2 regions of the Neobacillus oceani genome follow, and region 1 is predicted to be linked to the other one. Evidence: predicted binding sites of a transcription regulator. Region 1 holds the regulator's gene; the other holds the start of a gene.
The links. Region 1 encodes Rex, which represses fermentation and respiration genes when NADH is low (regulators of the CRP and FNR family bind a similar motif). Its sites were predicted from a motif close to TTGTGAAATATTTCACAA; they were not measured.
Positions count from the first base shown of each region.

Region 2: V1499_RS03655 (DoxX family membrane protein) is a predicted target of Rex. The motif match lies at 4,072-4,089, and genes of this name have one in related genera.

Region 1 is NZ_CP143543.1:247,898-255,853, reverse strand. Features, by position in the region: gene V1499_RS01445 (right-handed parallel beta-helix repeat-containing protein) at 1-1,058, shown strand, start outside; gene groL (chaperonin GroEL) at 1,457-3,085, opposite strand; gene groES (co-chaperone GroES) at 3,143-3,430, opposite strand; gene V1499_RS01430 (lysostaphin resistance A-like protein) at 3,686-4,420, shown strand; gene V1499_RS01425 (YdiK family protein) at 4,417-4,617, shown strand; gene V1499_RS01420 (redox-sensing transcriptional repressor Rex) at 4,631-5,305, opposite strand; gene moaC (cyclic pyranopterin monophosphate synthase MoaC) at 5,367-5,861, opposite strand; gene V1499_RS01410 (ABC-F family ATP-binding cassette domain-containing protein) at 6,222-7,956, shown strand, end outside.
Region 2 is NZ_CP143543.1:753,190-761,145, reverse strand. Features, by position in the region: gene V1499_RS03685 (YfhH family protein) at 14-337, opposite strand; gene V1499_RS03680 (SDR family NAD(P)-dependent oxidoreductase) at 433-1,107, shown strand; gene recX (recombination regulator RecX) at 1,119-1,928, opposite strand; gene V1499_RS03670 (TIGR01777 family oxidoreductase) at 2,030-2,932, shown strand; gene V1499_RS03665 (YfhE family protein) at 3,000-3,128, shown strand; gene V1499_RS03660 (YfhD family protein) at 3,266-3,454, shown strand; gene V1499_RS03655 (DoxX family membrane protein) at 3,555-4,046, opposite strand; gene V1499_RS03650 (M20 family metallopeptidase) at 4,564-5,661, shown strand; gene V1499_RS03645 (hypothetical protein) at 5,705-5,869, opposite strand; gene V1499_RS03640 (GNAT family N-acetyltransferase) at 5,979-6,653, opposite strand; gene V1499_RS03635 (GNAT family N-acetyltransferase) at 6,643-7,332, opposite strand; gene V1499_RS03630 (carbon-nitrogen hydrolase family protein) at 7,338-7,956, opposite strand, start outside.

The DNA of each region.
Region 1 (7,956 bases):
CCGTGATGATTACCTCCTTCGACGGTGAGGATGACAGCCGGGTGATCCGGGCCTCCGGTGTCCACGACGTCATTGTCGCTGATTTCACTATTACCTCCCGTTATAAGGGACCACTCGGCGATGATCCCGACAACGGCGACACGGGTGGAGGTCCTATGTATGGGATCTACCTCGGAGCTCACAAAGGGAAGGCCAGTTCCCGGATCCTTGTGGAGAACCTGGGCATTCGCAGGTTCAAGCGCCACGGAATCTCCGTCAAGGCCAGCCGTGAAGTGACCCTCACTGGAAACTCTGTAAGTGAGGCAACTGCTGTTGGCCCCGGGGGACAGGGCTATGGAATCGCTATCGAGGGTTCAGCGGATCAGCACGACCCAAATGCCGCTAACGATTCCAGGCACAACGTCGTCATCGGCAATACCTTCAATGGCAGGCATTTGCGGCATGCCATTCTGCTGCAGTTCCCTACGCACAACAATCTCGTGGCGGAGAACACCATTACCGGCAGCATCCTCGACGCCATCGACCTGCATGGCGAGGGTGAATACCTGAACGAGGTCCGGGATAATACGGTCGTTGGCGGGCAGAAGGCGGGTATCGCGCTCGGCAATTCCGGCGGGGCAAAGAACAAACATGATGCCTCAGGTCCTGGAAACTGGGTGCACTCCAACGACTTGATTGGAAACCGTCAGGGAGTCCTCGTCATCCTGGGAACTCCTGACACCCTCATTGAGGACAACAGGATCACCGCTGGGGATGATTCGCGGGTCGGCATCGAGCTCCGGAATGCGCCAGGCACAAAGTTGCACGGTAACCACATCACTGGTGGGACTGACAAGTTCTGGGCCATCCGCCTCATCAAGGACCGAGGTGCTGACGGACGGGGCAAAGGAATCCCGTCAGGCATCAGGATCAAGGGCAACGTCATTCGACAGGCCGCCAAAGGCATAAGGATCGATGCCGGGAAGAATCTTTGTATAAGGGAAAACGTTTTCGACGGCATTGAGGGAGACGAGTTGAGGGTGGCCGACGGGATAGAGGTGAGCAAGTCTTGTCCCTAAGTCGACAAAATGTATCAAAGTTGTGGCATTTCCGTGGCATGAATCGGGTCATGAAATTAAAAATAAGATGATCATTATTAAGTATTAATTGAGTTAAAAACTGCCCACGAAGGTTACTCTATAATCTGGCCCTTAAATGGAAAAAGAGCGCTGATCCTTATTCAAGGATTGCGCCCTTTTCATGAATTCTAGATTTCGAGACAATATTATTAACGAACCTTCTTATAATATGGAAGAAAAGGCCTCCCAACAGTTTAGCAAACTGATGAAAGACCTTCTCCTATAGTTAGCTTTTTGTCATAGGTTTCCATGTTTTTTATAAAACGAGGACCAATCCGAGGACAAGAAAAGCATATTATCATATTAGAAGTTGATATAACAAGGTTTCAAAACCCTAATTACATCATGCCGCCCATTCCGCCCATGCCCATGTCAGGCATGCCGCCGCCTTTGTTTTCCTCAGGCTTGTCGGCAACAACTGCTTCAGTTGTCAGGAACATAGCCGCAACGGATGCAGCGTTTTGAAGCGCGGAACGTGTAACCTTTGTTGGGTCAACGATACCGGCATCGATCATGTTCACCCATTCGCCAGTAGCAGCGTTGAAACCAGTGCCGATTTCTTCACGCTTCAGGCGGTCAACGATGACAGAGCCTTCGAGGCCTGCGTTTTGCGCAATTGTGCGGACAGGCTCTTCCATAGCGCGAAGTACGATGTTCACGCCTGTTTGCTCGTCGCCTTCAACCTGGATTTCAGCCACTTTGTTGTAAACGTTCAAGAGGGCGACGCCACCGCCGGACACGATTCCTTCTTCAACAGCAGCACGAGTTGAGTTCAGGGCGTCTTCGATACGAAGCTTGCGCTCTTTCAATTCTGTTTCAGTTGCAGCGCCGACCTTGATGACAGCTACGCCACCAGCCAATTTCGCAAGGCGCTCCTGCAGCTTTTCACGGTCGAACTCGGAAGTTGTTTCTTCAAGCTGAACGCGGATTTGGTTTACTCGCCCAGCGATTGCAGCTGAGTCTCCAGCGCCTTCAACAATTGTTGTGTTCTCTTTGGAAACAACAACCTTGGAAGCACGGCCAAGAGATTGGATTGTTGCGGATTTAAGGTCACGGCCAAGCTCTTCTGTGATAACTTCGGCGCCAGTAAGGGCAGCGATGTCTTCAAGCATAGCTTTGCGGCGGTCACCGAAGCCAGGAGCCTTAACAGCAACAGCGTTGAATGTACCACGAAGCTTATTGACTACCAATGTAGCAAGCGCTTCACCTTCAACATCTTCAGCAATCAGCAATAGCGGCTTGCCTTGCTGGACAACCTGCTCAAGGACAGGAAGGATTTCCTGAATGCTGGAAATTTTCTTGTCAGTAATCAGGATATACGGATTATCAAGGACAGCTTCCATCTTATCGGAATCTGTAACCATATATGGAGATGCATATCCGCGGTCGAATTGCATACCTTCTACTACATCAAGTTCGGTAGCGAAACCTTTTGATTCTTCAATCGTAATAACACCATCGTTGCCAACGCGCTCCATTGCTTCAGCGATCAATTGGCCGACTTCTGGGTTGTCAGCGGAAATCGCCGCAACTTGGGCGATGGATTCTTTTCCTTCGATTGGCTTGGAAATTGCCTTCAATTCTTCAACGGCAACCTTTGTCGCTTTTTCAATCCCCCTGCGGAGAACCATTGGGTTGGCGCCTGCGGTTACGTTTTTCAGGCCTTCACGGATCATTGCCTGCGCAAGGACAGTCGCAGTCGTTGTACCGTCACCGGCAACATCGTTTGTTTTGCTTGCCACTTCGGCAACAAGCTTGGCACCCATGTTTTCGAATGCGTCTTCAAGCTCGATTTCTTTCGCGATTGTAACACCGTCATTTGTGATAAGCGGTGAACCGAATTTTTTCTCAAGAACAACGTTGCGCCCTTTAGGCCCAAGCGTGACTTTAACAGCATTTGCAAGAGCATCTACACCGCGAAGCATTGAGCGGCGCGCGTCTTCACTGAACTTAATGTCTTTTGCCATAGTTCAAAAACCTCCTCAAGTCAGATAAAATTAGGTATGTGCCCTGAGTTCAGGCAATTATTCGCCAATAACGGCGTGGATATCGCTTTCACGAAGGATTAGGTATTCAGTTCCCTGGTACTTTACTTCTGTGCCGGCATATTTTGAGAAGATGATACGGTCGCCGACAGATACTTCCGGAGCTACACGCTCGCCGCTATCGAGAACACGGCCGGAACCTACTGCTACAACTTTGCCCTCCTGCGGCTTTTCCTTTGCAGTGTCAGGCAAAACAATGCCGCTTGCAGTCTTTTCTTCAGACTCGACAAGCTCAATGATAATGCGATCGCCAAGTGGTCTTAACAATTCAAACAACCTCCTCAAATGGTTTTATGTAGTCGCTTATTAGCACTCTGTTCAGGTGAGTGCTAACACAATTATTATAATAATGAAAACCCGTTTTTTTTGCAAGCACGAAGCATGAATTTTTTTAAAAAAAATCAACCTTATGAGTATGTCCGCTTTGGCAAAGGCTATACAGGAAGGTTTCATGATTGAAATAAGTTTGCCTTTGTGAGTAGAATGAAAAGTGATGCAAAAAGTATAAAGGAGCTTGCCATTTTGAAACGTGAATACGGTTGGATTCTTATTGTATATATCGTCATGCAGCTTTCGAGCCTGGTGGGGGTCCCCCTTTTGGCAATCGTCCTTGCCAGCGCGGGGAACAGTCCCCAGGAAACGCAGATGTATGCCTTAAATTACTGGCTGATAATCAGCTTTGTGTCGGCATTCCTGATTACGTTGTTCCTCCTGCGAAAAGAAATGGCCAGCTCGCTTCAAAACAGGAACGCTGCAAATTTGCCACAGTCCATCTCATGGGCCGTCGGCGGAATTTTCCTCGCCCTTTTCGCGCAATGGGCCGCCGCCATAGTGGAGCAAATGCTTGGGATTAAAATGGGTTCGGATAACACCCGTTCAATCATGCGGATGATTGACAATTTCCCCGCGGTGATTCTCATCAGTTCGGTCATCGGCCCCATCCTTGAGGAAATCGTGTTCCGAAAAATCATTTTCGGCAGCCTTCACAAGCGGTTTAATTTCTTTGTTTCCGCATTGATCAGTTCCGTTATCTTCGCAGCCGCGCACATGGAATTTGAACATATCCTGATTTACTCGGCAATTGGATTCACATTTGCTTTCCTTTATGTCCGGACAAACCGGATCATTGTTCCGATCATTGCGCACGTCATAATGAATACGCTCGTTGTTTTGATGCAGAGTATTTACCGTGAGGAAATTGAGAGATTCCTGCGTGAAGCAGAACAGATGCAAAACTTTATCGGAGGGTTTTTATGAGGCAATCACCATTGTTTTCCGGCATCGTGTACCTCCTACTCGGAATTTTGTTTACATATTTCGCAGTTGGGAGCGTAAGGGACGAAGGCTGGGGTTTCTTTTCCTATCTCCTCGTTATTTTGGCCACCTTTGATTTCGGGGCGGGCATAAGGATGATCGGTTTACATTACAAGCTAAAACGAATTCAAAAAAAGTGAGCCCCTTTTAGGCTCACTTTTTTGCTTCTTCTGCTTCTTCGGAAAAGTCCGCTCCGGGATAATTTTTCAGGAAGTAAATCAACGACTGCAATTCAACAGCCAGGTCGATATGATGGACCCGGATGGAGCGCGGGACATTCAGCCTCGCAGGCGTGAAGTTTAAAATTCCTTTCACATTTGTTTTAACGAGCCTGTCTGTAATCGGCTGGGCAACGGAAGCAGGTATGGTCAAAATCGCTACCGTAACATTGTCATTGTTCAGGTACGCTTCAAGGTCATCCAGGCTGTGGATTGGGACGTTGCCAATTTTCGTCCCCACTTTATCGGGATCAACGTCAAAGGCTACTTCGATTTTTGTATTATTGTTTTTCAGGAAATTGTAGTTCAAAAAGGCAGTCCCAAGGTTTCCTACCCCGATAAGGGCGACCTTTGTAAGCTCATCCTGATCAAGCGTCTTCCGAAAGAACCCAAGCAAGTAGTTTACGTTATAGCCGTAGCCCTTTTTGCCAAGGGCTCCAAAATAGGAAAAATCCCTTCGGATTGTAGCCGAATCGACTTTAACCGCTTCGCTAAGTTCCGCGGATGAAACTCTCTGCTTCCCAGAGGAATGCAAATTCTTTAAAAATCTGTAATATAACGGCAGCCTTTTGGCGGTTGCCTGCGGTATTTTCATTGTTTCAGTCACCATTGATCCCCTGCCCCGGTTTAATTTTTCTCGCAGGCCCCTGGCCATTCGCGGGAAATCTTGTTTACTGGACCTCTTGTTCTCGTTTAAAATCGCCATGCTTGCCGCCTGTTTTTTCAACAAGATAGGTAGGCCCGATTACCATTCCTTTGTCAACGGCTTTGCACATATCGTATATAGTCAATGCGCAGATGGAAGCAGCAGTTAGCGCTTCCATTTCCACGCCAGTATTTCCTTTCGTCTTAACTGAAGCAGAAATCATCAGCTTATGTCCTGCTTCTTCCTCTTCCCACCTGAAAGTGATGTCTACCCCTGTCAGCGGGATGGGGTGACACATTGGGATGATTTCCCATGTTTTCTTTGCTGCCATAACAGCGGCTACCTGGGCCACCGCCAGCACATCACCCTTTTTCATCTCATTATTCGTTATTCTTTCATAAATGTCTCGATTTACAGTTATGCTTGAGCGGGCGATTGCCGTCCTGGCTGTTTCCGGCTTATCGCTGACATCGACCATTTTTGCTCTGCCCTCTTCATTGAAATGCGTAAATTCAGCCATCCTAAAAACTCCTTTCCCAAAAACGGAACAACCTGGCAGATCGACCCCGTTTTCCCGAATGGGGCCCTGGCCGTTTTTCTAACCTTTTCCCTATAGTTCAGTTCTATGAGTTATAAAAATAATACACTATTTTCAGGTAATTGTGTATGCTCTTTGTTCCATGTTTCACATATGTTCCATTGTTTTTTAGCTTTTCACGAGATTAAGTCCCAATATTTTTAAAAAATTGTCATATTTAGCTCCTTTTCCCCTGTCATACGAGCTTAAACCATCAGCGGAAAACCATACCTGGAGGATGGTTCACTCATTGCCGAGCAACCCCTTATGGGTTACACTCTAGATAGTAATGGGGTGAAAAGAATGATTTTGCTTCAAGTGAATAACCTTGAAAAATACTATGGCGCTGAATTAATTTTATCGAACATAAAGCTTGAGCTCCAAAACAGGGACCGCGTTGCCCTGGTCGGCAGGAATGGCGCGGGGAAATCGACGCTCCTCAAAATAATCGCCGGCCATATCGGACATGATGGCGGCGAAATCATTAAACCGAAAGATGTTACCATCGGCTATCTCGCGCAAAATACGGGTCTCGAATCCTCCTTGTCGATTTGGGATGAAATGTTGAAGGTTTTCGAACCAGTCCGTAAGCTTGAGGCTTCGTTAAGGGAACTGGAAGGGCAAATGGCGGATCCGTCCATTATCGGCAATTCCAGTAAATACGAAAGAGTTTTAAAGGATTATGACGAACTGCAGGTCCGATACAAGGAGATGGGGGGGTACCAGTATGAGGCGGATATCCGTTCCGTGCTCCATGGACTCAACTTCCATACCTTTGATTATTCAACAAGTATCTCAAGCCTGAGCGGCGGCCAGAAAACACGCCTGGCGCTCGGGAAGCTGCTGCTAGGGAAACCCGACATCCTTATATTGGACGAGCCCACGAATCACCTTGATATTGAAACACTTTCATGGCTTGAGTTGTACTTGCAAAATTATCATGGCGCAATTCTCATTGTTTCCCATGACCGATACTTCCTCGACAAGGTCGTCAATCAGGTATACGAATTGTCCCGCCGGCAAATCCACCGGTTTGTTGGCAACTACAGTTCCTACCTTGTTCAAAAGGCGGAAAACTATGAGCGTGATTTAAAGCAGTATGAAAAGCAGCAGGATGAGGTGGCTAAACTCCAAGAGTTCATCCAGCGGAATCTTGCCAGGGCCTCAACGACTAAACGCGCCCAAAGCAGGAGGAAAAAACTCGAGAAGATGGAGCTGATGGACCGGCCTTCAGGAGATGAAAAATCGGCCACCTTTTCGTTTGAAATCGAGCGGCAAAGCGGCAATGACGTTTTGCTTGTTGATGCCCTTGCCGTCGGATATGAAGCTCCGGTTGCAGCGGACCTTTCTTTTTCCATCACAAAGGGTGACAGCATCGCGCTTGTCGGACCTAACGGAATCGGGAAATCAACCTTGCTCAAAACGATTATAAAAAACCTTCCGGCACACGCGGGCTCAATCCACTACGGTACAAACGTCATGATAGGCTATTACGACCAGGAACAAGCCAATCTTAGGTCGAATAAGCGGGTCATGAATGAGCTTTGGGACGAGTACCCTCTGAAAACTGAAAAAGAGATCCGAACAGTTCTCGGAAACTTCCTTTTTTCCGGAGATGATGTCCTCAAGCCCGTTTCCACTTTAAGCGGGGGTGAAAAGGCGCGCCTCGCCCTGGCCAAATTGATGCTGCAAAAGGCGAATTTCCTTATCCTCGACGAACCGACCAACCACCTTGACCTTGACAGTAAGGAGGTTCTCGAAAATGCGCTTATCGATTATCCCGGCACAATCCTGTTCGTGTCACATGACCGTTATTTTATCAATCGGATCGCAACAAAGGTTCTGGAACTGAAAACGGATGGCTGCGTGGAATATCTCGGCGATTATGATTATTTTCTCGAAAAGAAACAGGAAATGGCTGAGCTTTTAGCGATGGAAAAGGCCGCTTCTGCATCGGTTACCGAAACTCCTGCCGCCAAAAATACGTTCCAGCAGGATAAGGAATCCAAGAAACTTGAGCGGCAGCGAAAACGGAAGC
Region 2 (7,956 bases), 510 kb from region 1:
CAGGTGCCTGGCTTCAGCCTTTTTGAATCAGCATCGAGATCGGCAGCGCCTCTTCCTGTCCCGTCCCCCCTAGGCGGTATCCCCACGCAAAAACACCATTCAGGTAATCAATTTTAAAATAAGAACCAGGATCGCCATCAATTTCGTAAATTTCCCCAGGCTTGAATGTTTTCGGGTCAAGCAAATATGCTTTCGCCATCACAGCCTTACGTTCAAGGACGGCATATTCGTTCACCATCCCCATTTGTTCAGCCTTCCTCGCCTTTTCATTGAGAGTGGCAATCTCACGCCTCAATTCATACTCGGTCATGGCGCTGTACCGTTTTTCCTGTTCCATCCATAAAGCCACCTTCATTGTTATTATAGCTTCAGTATAGTAAATTATAGGGAGTTTTAAAAGGATAGTGCTTATTGGAATGGGAGGATGACAAAATGGATTCTTTTATTGTAACAGGCGCCGGGTCGGGGCTCGGCCGGGAAATCGCCCTGCTTTTAGCTAAAGAAGGATGGGATGTTTTGTTAGCGGGAAGGACGTTGGACAAGCTTCTCCTCGTAAAAGAAGAAATCAAGGCTTCCGGCGGATCCGCCGCTGCCTTGCAACTTGATGTAGCCAATCCGGAAAGCCTGCAGGAAAAGCTTGAACGGGCACTCGAGGGCAAAAACGTCCGTGGCCTCGTCAACAACGCGGGAGTCGGGCATTTCGGGCCTTTTAGAAAAATGGACAACGCACAAATTTTCGAACTGTTCCAGGTGAACGCACTCGGCACCATTTATATGACAAAAGCAGTCCTGCCTTATCTCCAACAGGCGGAATCCTGCTACGTGGTGAATATCATTTCAACCGCAGGCCTCCGCGGCAAAGCAAATGAATCCGTGTATGCAGCAAGCAAGTTCGCGGTGCGGGGCTTTACCGAGAGCCTTCAAAAAGAGTATGAAGGAAGCGGGATCAAGTTCACCGCAGCCTATATGGGCGGCATGGATACGCCTTTTTGGGAAGGGAGCGAGCATGTGGCTGATTCCTCAAAATTCATGCTTCCGCTTGATGTAGCCCGGCGGATTGTTGAAGGCTTGGGAGAAAAGGAAATCATCATTGAACGGCAAAAATAGCGCGCGGGATATCAATCTTCACCGCGCGCTTCTAGATAGCGTTCAATCAGTTCAATTGGAAACCCTTTACGGAAAAGGGTTTCTTTCATTTTCCTCTCATAAGCGTAGCCTGTCAGATTGGCATGCTTTCGATGGGCCTTTTCGCCCTGCAGACGGATTGCTTCGAGTTCGTCTTCCTCATCCCTGCCAAAATCGCCCTCGTCCAAGGCGAATTGGATTGCGTCAGTGTGGTAACCCTTCCGGCGAAGCATCGCATCTAGCTTTTGCTTGAGAATCCGCTCTGATTCCCCGGAGTACTTGCGGGCATATTTTTCGGCAAGCGACTTTGCTTTTTCAAACTGTTCTTCAGGGGTGTATTGCTTTAGCGCTTCCTCAATGAGCGGGTCGGCGATCCCTCTTTCCTTCAGCTCCATCCGGACAACATAAGCCCCTTTATCGGTCGTGCTGATTTGCGTCCTTACATACGCATCGGCGTATTCGGCGTCATTCAAGTACCCTTGTTCAAGCAACCTGTGGATGACTTCGTTAATGGCCGCTTCTTCAAGTTTTTTTTCCTTCAGATGCTTGCGAACTTCTTTTTCAGTCCTCATTTTATGGGACAGGTAGTTGATTGCATTGTTATACGCTTTGCGGATTTCATCATGGTATCCGACCTCCGCCAGCGCGAACTCATCAAGCTCCATACCTTTTCTCAATTTAAATTTAATAATAACGGCTTCATCGGCACTGAAGGCGAATTCTTCCCCTTTGCCGAAATCGATATAAATATTGTATCTTCCTGTATCACGCTTCTGGGTGGTGATTTTCGTAATGATTGCCATTTTCCTCACCTCTTCTTCACTGTACCACACACCAAGAGTGCCTTTCATATAGGAAGAAGCTAAAATAGAATTAACCAGGTTTTCAGAGGGGAGGAATTGGGATGAAAATCACGATTGCCGGGGGCAGCGGCTTTTTGGGCGGCGCCTTTGCGGATACGTTGCTCGAGAAGGGACATGAGGTGTTTATTTTAACAAGAAAGAAAAAGGAAAGCGGCAGGACCGGGCTAACATATGTACAATGGCTCTCCGAGGGCAGCCGTCCTGAACATGAACTTGTGGGGATAGATGTCTTTATCAACTTTGCCGGCGAGTCGCTGAACAGCGGACGCTGGACCACTGAACGTAAGGAACGGCTTTTGATGAGCAGGCTTGCAGCGGCAAACGAAGCCGTCCGAATCATGGCCGCCATGGAAGAAAAGCCGAAAGTCCATATTGCCGCTAGCGCGGTCGGGTTTTACGGAACTTCCGATGATAAAACGTTTACAGAAGTAAGCCCTTCGGGGAACGACTTTCTCGCGGATGTGGTCAAACGCTGGGAAGATGCGAGCCTACAAGCGGCACATTTTGGCATCCGGACCGTCCTGTGCAGGTTTGGAATCATCCTTGATGGCAAAGAGGGCGCGTTGCCAAGGATTGCCCTCCCCTACAAAATGTTCGGAGGCGGCACGGTTGGCTCGGGCCGGCAATGGGTGTCATGGATCCATCTTGATGATGCCGTTTCCGGGATTCTTTTTGCCATTGAAAATGAAGGCGTTAGCGGTCCGGTTAATTTTACCGCACCTGAACCTGTTCCAATGAAGGAGTTTGGAAAGACGGTTGGGAAAGTGCTCGGGCGCCCACACTGGCTGCCGGTTCCCGGTTTCGCTTTGAAGCTTTTGCTTGGTGAAATGAGTACGCTCGTCCTGGAAGGCCAAAGGGTTTTGCCGGAAAAGTTGCATGATATGGGTTTTAACTTCCGTTTTCCGGAGTTGGAACCCGCACTTAAAAATATATACAAAAGTTGAATCATTCCCCCTCGTTAAGGAAAGGATTGGAATAGCAGCATACTTTTCTTGAAGGAAGGGATCAAATATGGAAAAACGCAAAAAGGATAAGGCGAGGCTTACGTTGACGGCCACACAGGAAGTCCTTTATCAACGGGAATTTAAAGCGGCGGACAGGGCGGCGGGCTTTGAAGGGCCGAAACTGAGGAAGCGGTAAGGCGAGGATTGCAGTTTTTCCAGGGAAGGTTAGCAAGGCGGCTTTCTGAAAAATTTCCCACTTATGGCTGAGGCTGTGGCGGAAACGATAATACTGCGGGTTACTCCGCAATTTATTTCCGAAAGGGGTTTTTCGTGATGGCCCGTTCACGCGGACACAGGAATCGTGACAAGAACACAGCTTCCCTGCCACAAACTCCAAAGAACCTGAAAATTACCGATGGGCGAGACGTCGAATTTGACCGGGACCTTGCCGACCACGACGACCTAGAGGCAATGGCCAGGTCAAAAGCCGCCGACCAAAGGGTGAAAAGCAGGCGGAAATAATCAATAAAAAACGAGCATTCGCCTGGTTAGGTTGGCAAATGCTCGTTTTCCCAAAAACAGATGAAAAAAGAAGCAGGGCGGCCCTGCTCCTTTTTTATAGTTACGCTTTATTTGCGACAGCCTTTTTATTGATTGCAGCTTTTAGATAAGGTACCGCGAAACGGTCAACGCCCCAGTAGGTTGCGCCGCTGCCAGCGAACAAGAGGACAACTGCCACTGTGTAAAGGATTGGGTTTGTGCTTGTTGTTCCTGCAAGCAAGAAGTTCAGGTTCATGAACGCAGCTGCTATCAGAGCCGGAATTGTTGCTGCTCCCAAGATCAGTCCCAGGCCAACCAGTGTTTCACCCCAAGGAATCAGGACATTAAAGAGATCAATATTTGGAGCTGCTACATTTTGTAGGAAATTGGCATACCAGCCTTGGACGGCTGGATGATCTCCGCCAGCTTTTGCAATAGCGCCTTGTAGGAATCCGCCTGCATCAAAACCTCCTGTTATCTTGCCCCAGCCTGCTTGTAACCATTGAAGGCCCAACCAAACCCTTGCGATTGTCCAAATTACTGCTACTTGTGGTGTTTGATACCATTTTTTCATTTTAACCAACTCCTGTTTTTGTTTTTTGTGAAATTATTCACATACTTAACGAAAAAAGTTTATTTAGAATAAGTTCTGATGTTTAATGTTTAAGTTTGTGAATGTTTTCACTTACTTTCTACACCCTTACTATACTCCCTTGTATAAAAACTATCAATATATTTTTATAGATTTCACTATGTTTATAGTGAGTATTTGACTAAAATGTGAACGACTGTGGATATAGGGGATATTGTGGATAAATTTTGTGGGTATAACAAAATAAAGGTATGTGGAAATCGAAGTTTGTGTATAACATTTGGGGGTTTTTCTGTGGATAAAGTGGATAAGTCTGTGGATGATTGTTAAAATAACAATCTTTCTGTGGACATCCTAGTGAATAACTGAATGTGTCCCCAAAATAACGTTTAAATATGGACGAGTACGGGAATTGATACTTTCTTCTCTACATTCTCTCGGGTTACCTTAAACTTGTAGAGATAGATTTTTAATAGAATGTTGAATGGAGATGGCTTGTTTGGTACTAAAATTACTTAACGATTTGATTTCCATTAACAGTAGTTCGGTTGAAGGGGCAAATGAAGCAGTACGGTTTTGCGGTGACTGGCTCCAAGAAAACGGGCTTCCGGTTTCTTTTTTCGAAAATAATGGCTACACAATGCTTGTTTCTGAAATCGGGAGCGGCGACTTTACTCTCGTCCTGAATGGCCATGTCGATGTGGTAGCCGCAAAAGCGGGCCAGTTCCTCCCTTATGAGCGGGACGGAAAGCTTTACGGCAGAGGCTCGGCCGATATGAAGGCCGGGGTCGCGGCGATGATGTCCGCGCTTTCCGAATTAAATGGCAGGGAACTCGGAATTAAGGTCCAGCTGCAAATTGTTTCCGATGAGGAAATTGGCGGATTCAATTGCACAGGCTTTTTAGTCGAAAAAGGCTATAGAGGGGATTTCGCGATTTGTGGAGAGCCGACGGGGCTGGGCATCGCCAACCAGGCAAAGGGCGTTCTGCGTACTGATTTGCGGGTAACAGGAGAAGCGGCGCATGGGAGCCGCCCATGGGAAGGGATTAACGCGATTGAGAAGGCATACGGAATTTATCGTGAAATTCTTAGGCTTCCATTCGCATGCGAAAGCAGCGATTATTACGAAAAACCGTCGATCAATTTGGCTAAAATTAATGCCGGCGGGGCCTACAATGTTGTGCCAGACCAATGCATGATGGGCTTTGATATCCGCTACCTCCCAGGCCAGGACAAAGATGAAATCCTTCGCCAAATAAGCGGAATTGAAGGCGTACAGCTTATTCCTGGGATGTTTTCGAATCCCGTCAATACAGAGCGCAGCCACCCTTTCCTGCAACTGCTTGGCGAAATCGTTCCGCGGCACACCGGGCGGGAAGCCAATTATTTTGGCCAGCATGGAAGCGCGGATACTGTCTTTTTTGCAAAATACGGAATACCTGCCATTGAATTTGGCCCCGCCGGCGGCAATTGGCACGGCGATGAGGAATACGTGGAAATTGACTCGGTGCTGGCTTTTCGGAATATCCTTGTTGAACTGGCTTCTTCCGGCAGATTGGCGGAGTTTAAGGGATTGACTAAGAAAGAACGCGGTTAAAATGGTAGCTTATCATTAGTGAACCTTTGGCATTAATGCCGAATCAGGGCGTAATAATGCCGAATGGGCTTATAATAATGCCGAATGGAGCCGCAATAACGCCGAAATCAGCAATAATAACGCCGAATTTGGCATTAATAATGCCAAACGAAGCATTATTAATGCCAAAAAAGAGATTAATTCTGCCTAACAGGGATTTACAGCCCATTGGATGGCCCTTATGTTAACTGAATCCAGTTAATATAAGGGCCACGGTATCAAAACACAAAAAAACGCGCCGCCCATCAACTTTAGAGGGCGGCGCGTTACGTTAATGCTTACAATGGCAGGAGGGCGATGGTTTCTTTTGACCGGAGTGATTCAATCATGTCCAACCATTCCTTTGGCTTGTTGGACAGGACGGAGTAATAGGTTGTCAGGAAATCTACTACAAGCGAGGCTTCGACAGTATCCTGGCTTTCATCGCCCGGCATGAAGCCTAGGTCGAGACCGGAGACGGCTTCCCCATTGTTCTCCCATGATGGGTGTACGTACTCAAGGTCAAGGCGCTTGTAGCCGAGATGGGAAAGTACTTCGCGTCTTACATACGGGTCCATTACCTTAACCCCGCCAAACTCGTATTCCTCAACACGGTAAGGGTCATAGATTTCAGCAAACATGCCGTGCAGCTGTTCCTTTCCGTTTTTTTCGGCAAGCTCCTTCAGGTCGTTCATACGATTTACAGCTAGGAAGCGGCCGATGCCTTTTCCAGGCTGGCCGATAATCGTGAAATCAGTCATGGCGATGTTCCAATTTTCATAATAACGGTATTCAGTCGCGCCAATGACTTCATCTCCGTCCACAGCGACAAACACACGGATGCCCGGGTCTTCAAGCGGTTCTTTCCAAAGGTCGTATTCAAGTACTTCCTCCGGAGGGAAAATTTCCCCCATGAGATTGTGCAGTTTTCTAAAATTCGGGTCTTCGATGCTTGTAATGCGCTTAAATTCCATTTCCAGGTACTCCTTCGTTTTTAAATGGGTTTTTCCATTCCATGATGACTGCATAATTGCCAGATTCCTCGTCTTCAAGGTAATCTTTTACGACAGCAACCGGCACCCGCCCGCAACGCAGAAGGAAGGTTATGACTGGGTCCTTCAGTTCTCCCGACATCACCTTTTCAAGGTACTGTTCTGGAGTCATCGATGAAGCAACCTTATGGTAGCCCGGCATCCTGCCCCCACCGACGAGCCTGTCGATTCCTTGTTCAATAACAACATGGTACATGGCCTGCATCATCAATTTTCCAAGTCCAAGCTTTCGGTTCTTTGGCCTGACACTGATGTCTACTATATAAAGCGAGTTTCCGTCTGGCAGGTGATTACGGATATATCCGTTATCCGTTACGTCTTCCCACGTATGGTCCGGATGGGCTGGATCAAAGTTGACTCTGAGCCCGGTAAGCGAACCGGCCAGGTTTCCATCAACCAACACGCAAAGCGCCCCCTCTGGGAACAGCTCCACATGGTTTGCCAACTGCTCCTTGTTCCACCAAAGGTCCTCGGGGAATGGCGGAGGGAAGCATTCGGACTGGATTTCAATTAACCCGTCAAAGTCATCCTTCGTATAATTCCTGATGCAAACGGAATATGGCTTCCCCTGCTCGTATACAAAAAACTCGCTTTTGTACATTCTCCTCACCCTTCCGATTCAGTTTTTTCCCAATCAACGTATAAATCGGTCCTCCGGTCGCGCCATGTTGTCACAGATCCGCGTTCGCGGACTTCATATAGTAGTTCCAGGTCCAAGTCGGCGGTTACAATCATATCATCATTGATTTCGCCTTCAACCATCAGCCCTTTTGGCGGGAAAGGAATATCGTTTGGTGTAATAACGACAGCCTGGCCAAAATTCAGGCGCATGAAGTCGACCGTCGGAAGCGCGCCGACTGTCCCCGTCAACACAACGTACACCTGGTTTTCTATTGCCCTTGCGTGGCTTGTGTAACGGACGCGGTGGAAGCCGTGGCGGTCATCGGTACATGATGGGCAGAAAATTACATCGGCGCCTTTTGCTTTGGCCATGCGGACGATTTCCGGGAATTCGATATCATAGCATGTAAGAATGGCAATTTTGCCTTTTTCTGTGTCAAAAATACGGAAGCTGTCGCCTTTCTCCATATTCCATTCATGAACCTCGGTTGGAGTGATATGAAGCTTTGCCTGCTCTTCTATTCTCCCATCCGGGTAAAATAAATGGGCTGTATTATAGAGCTTGCCTCCCCTTTCAACTACATGGGTACCGCCGATAATGTGC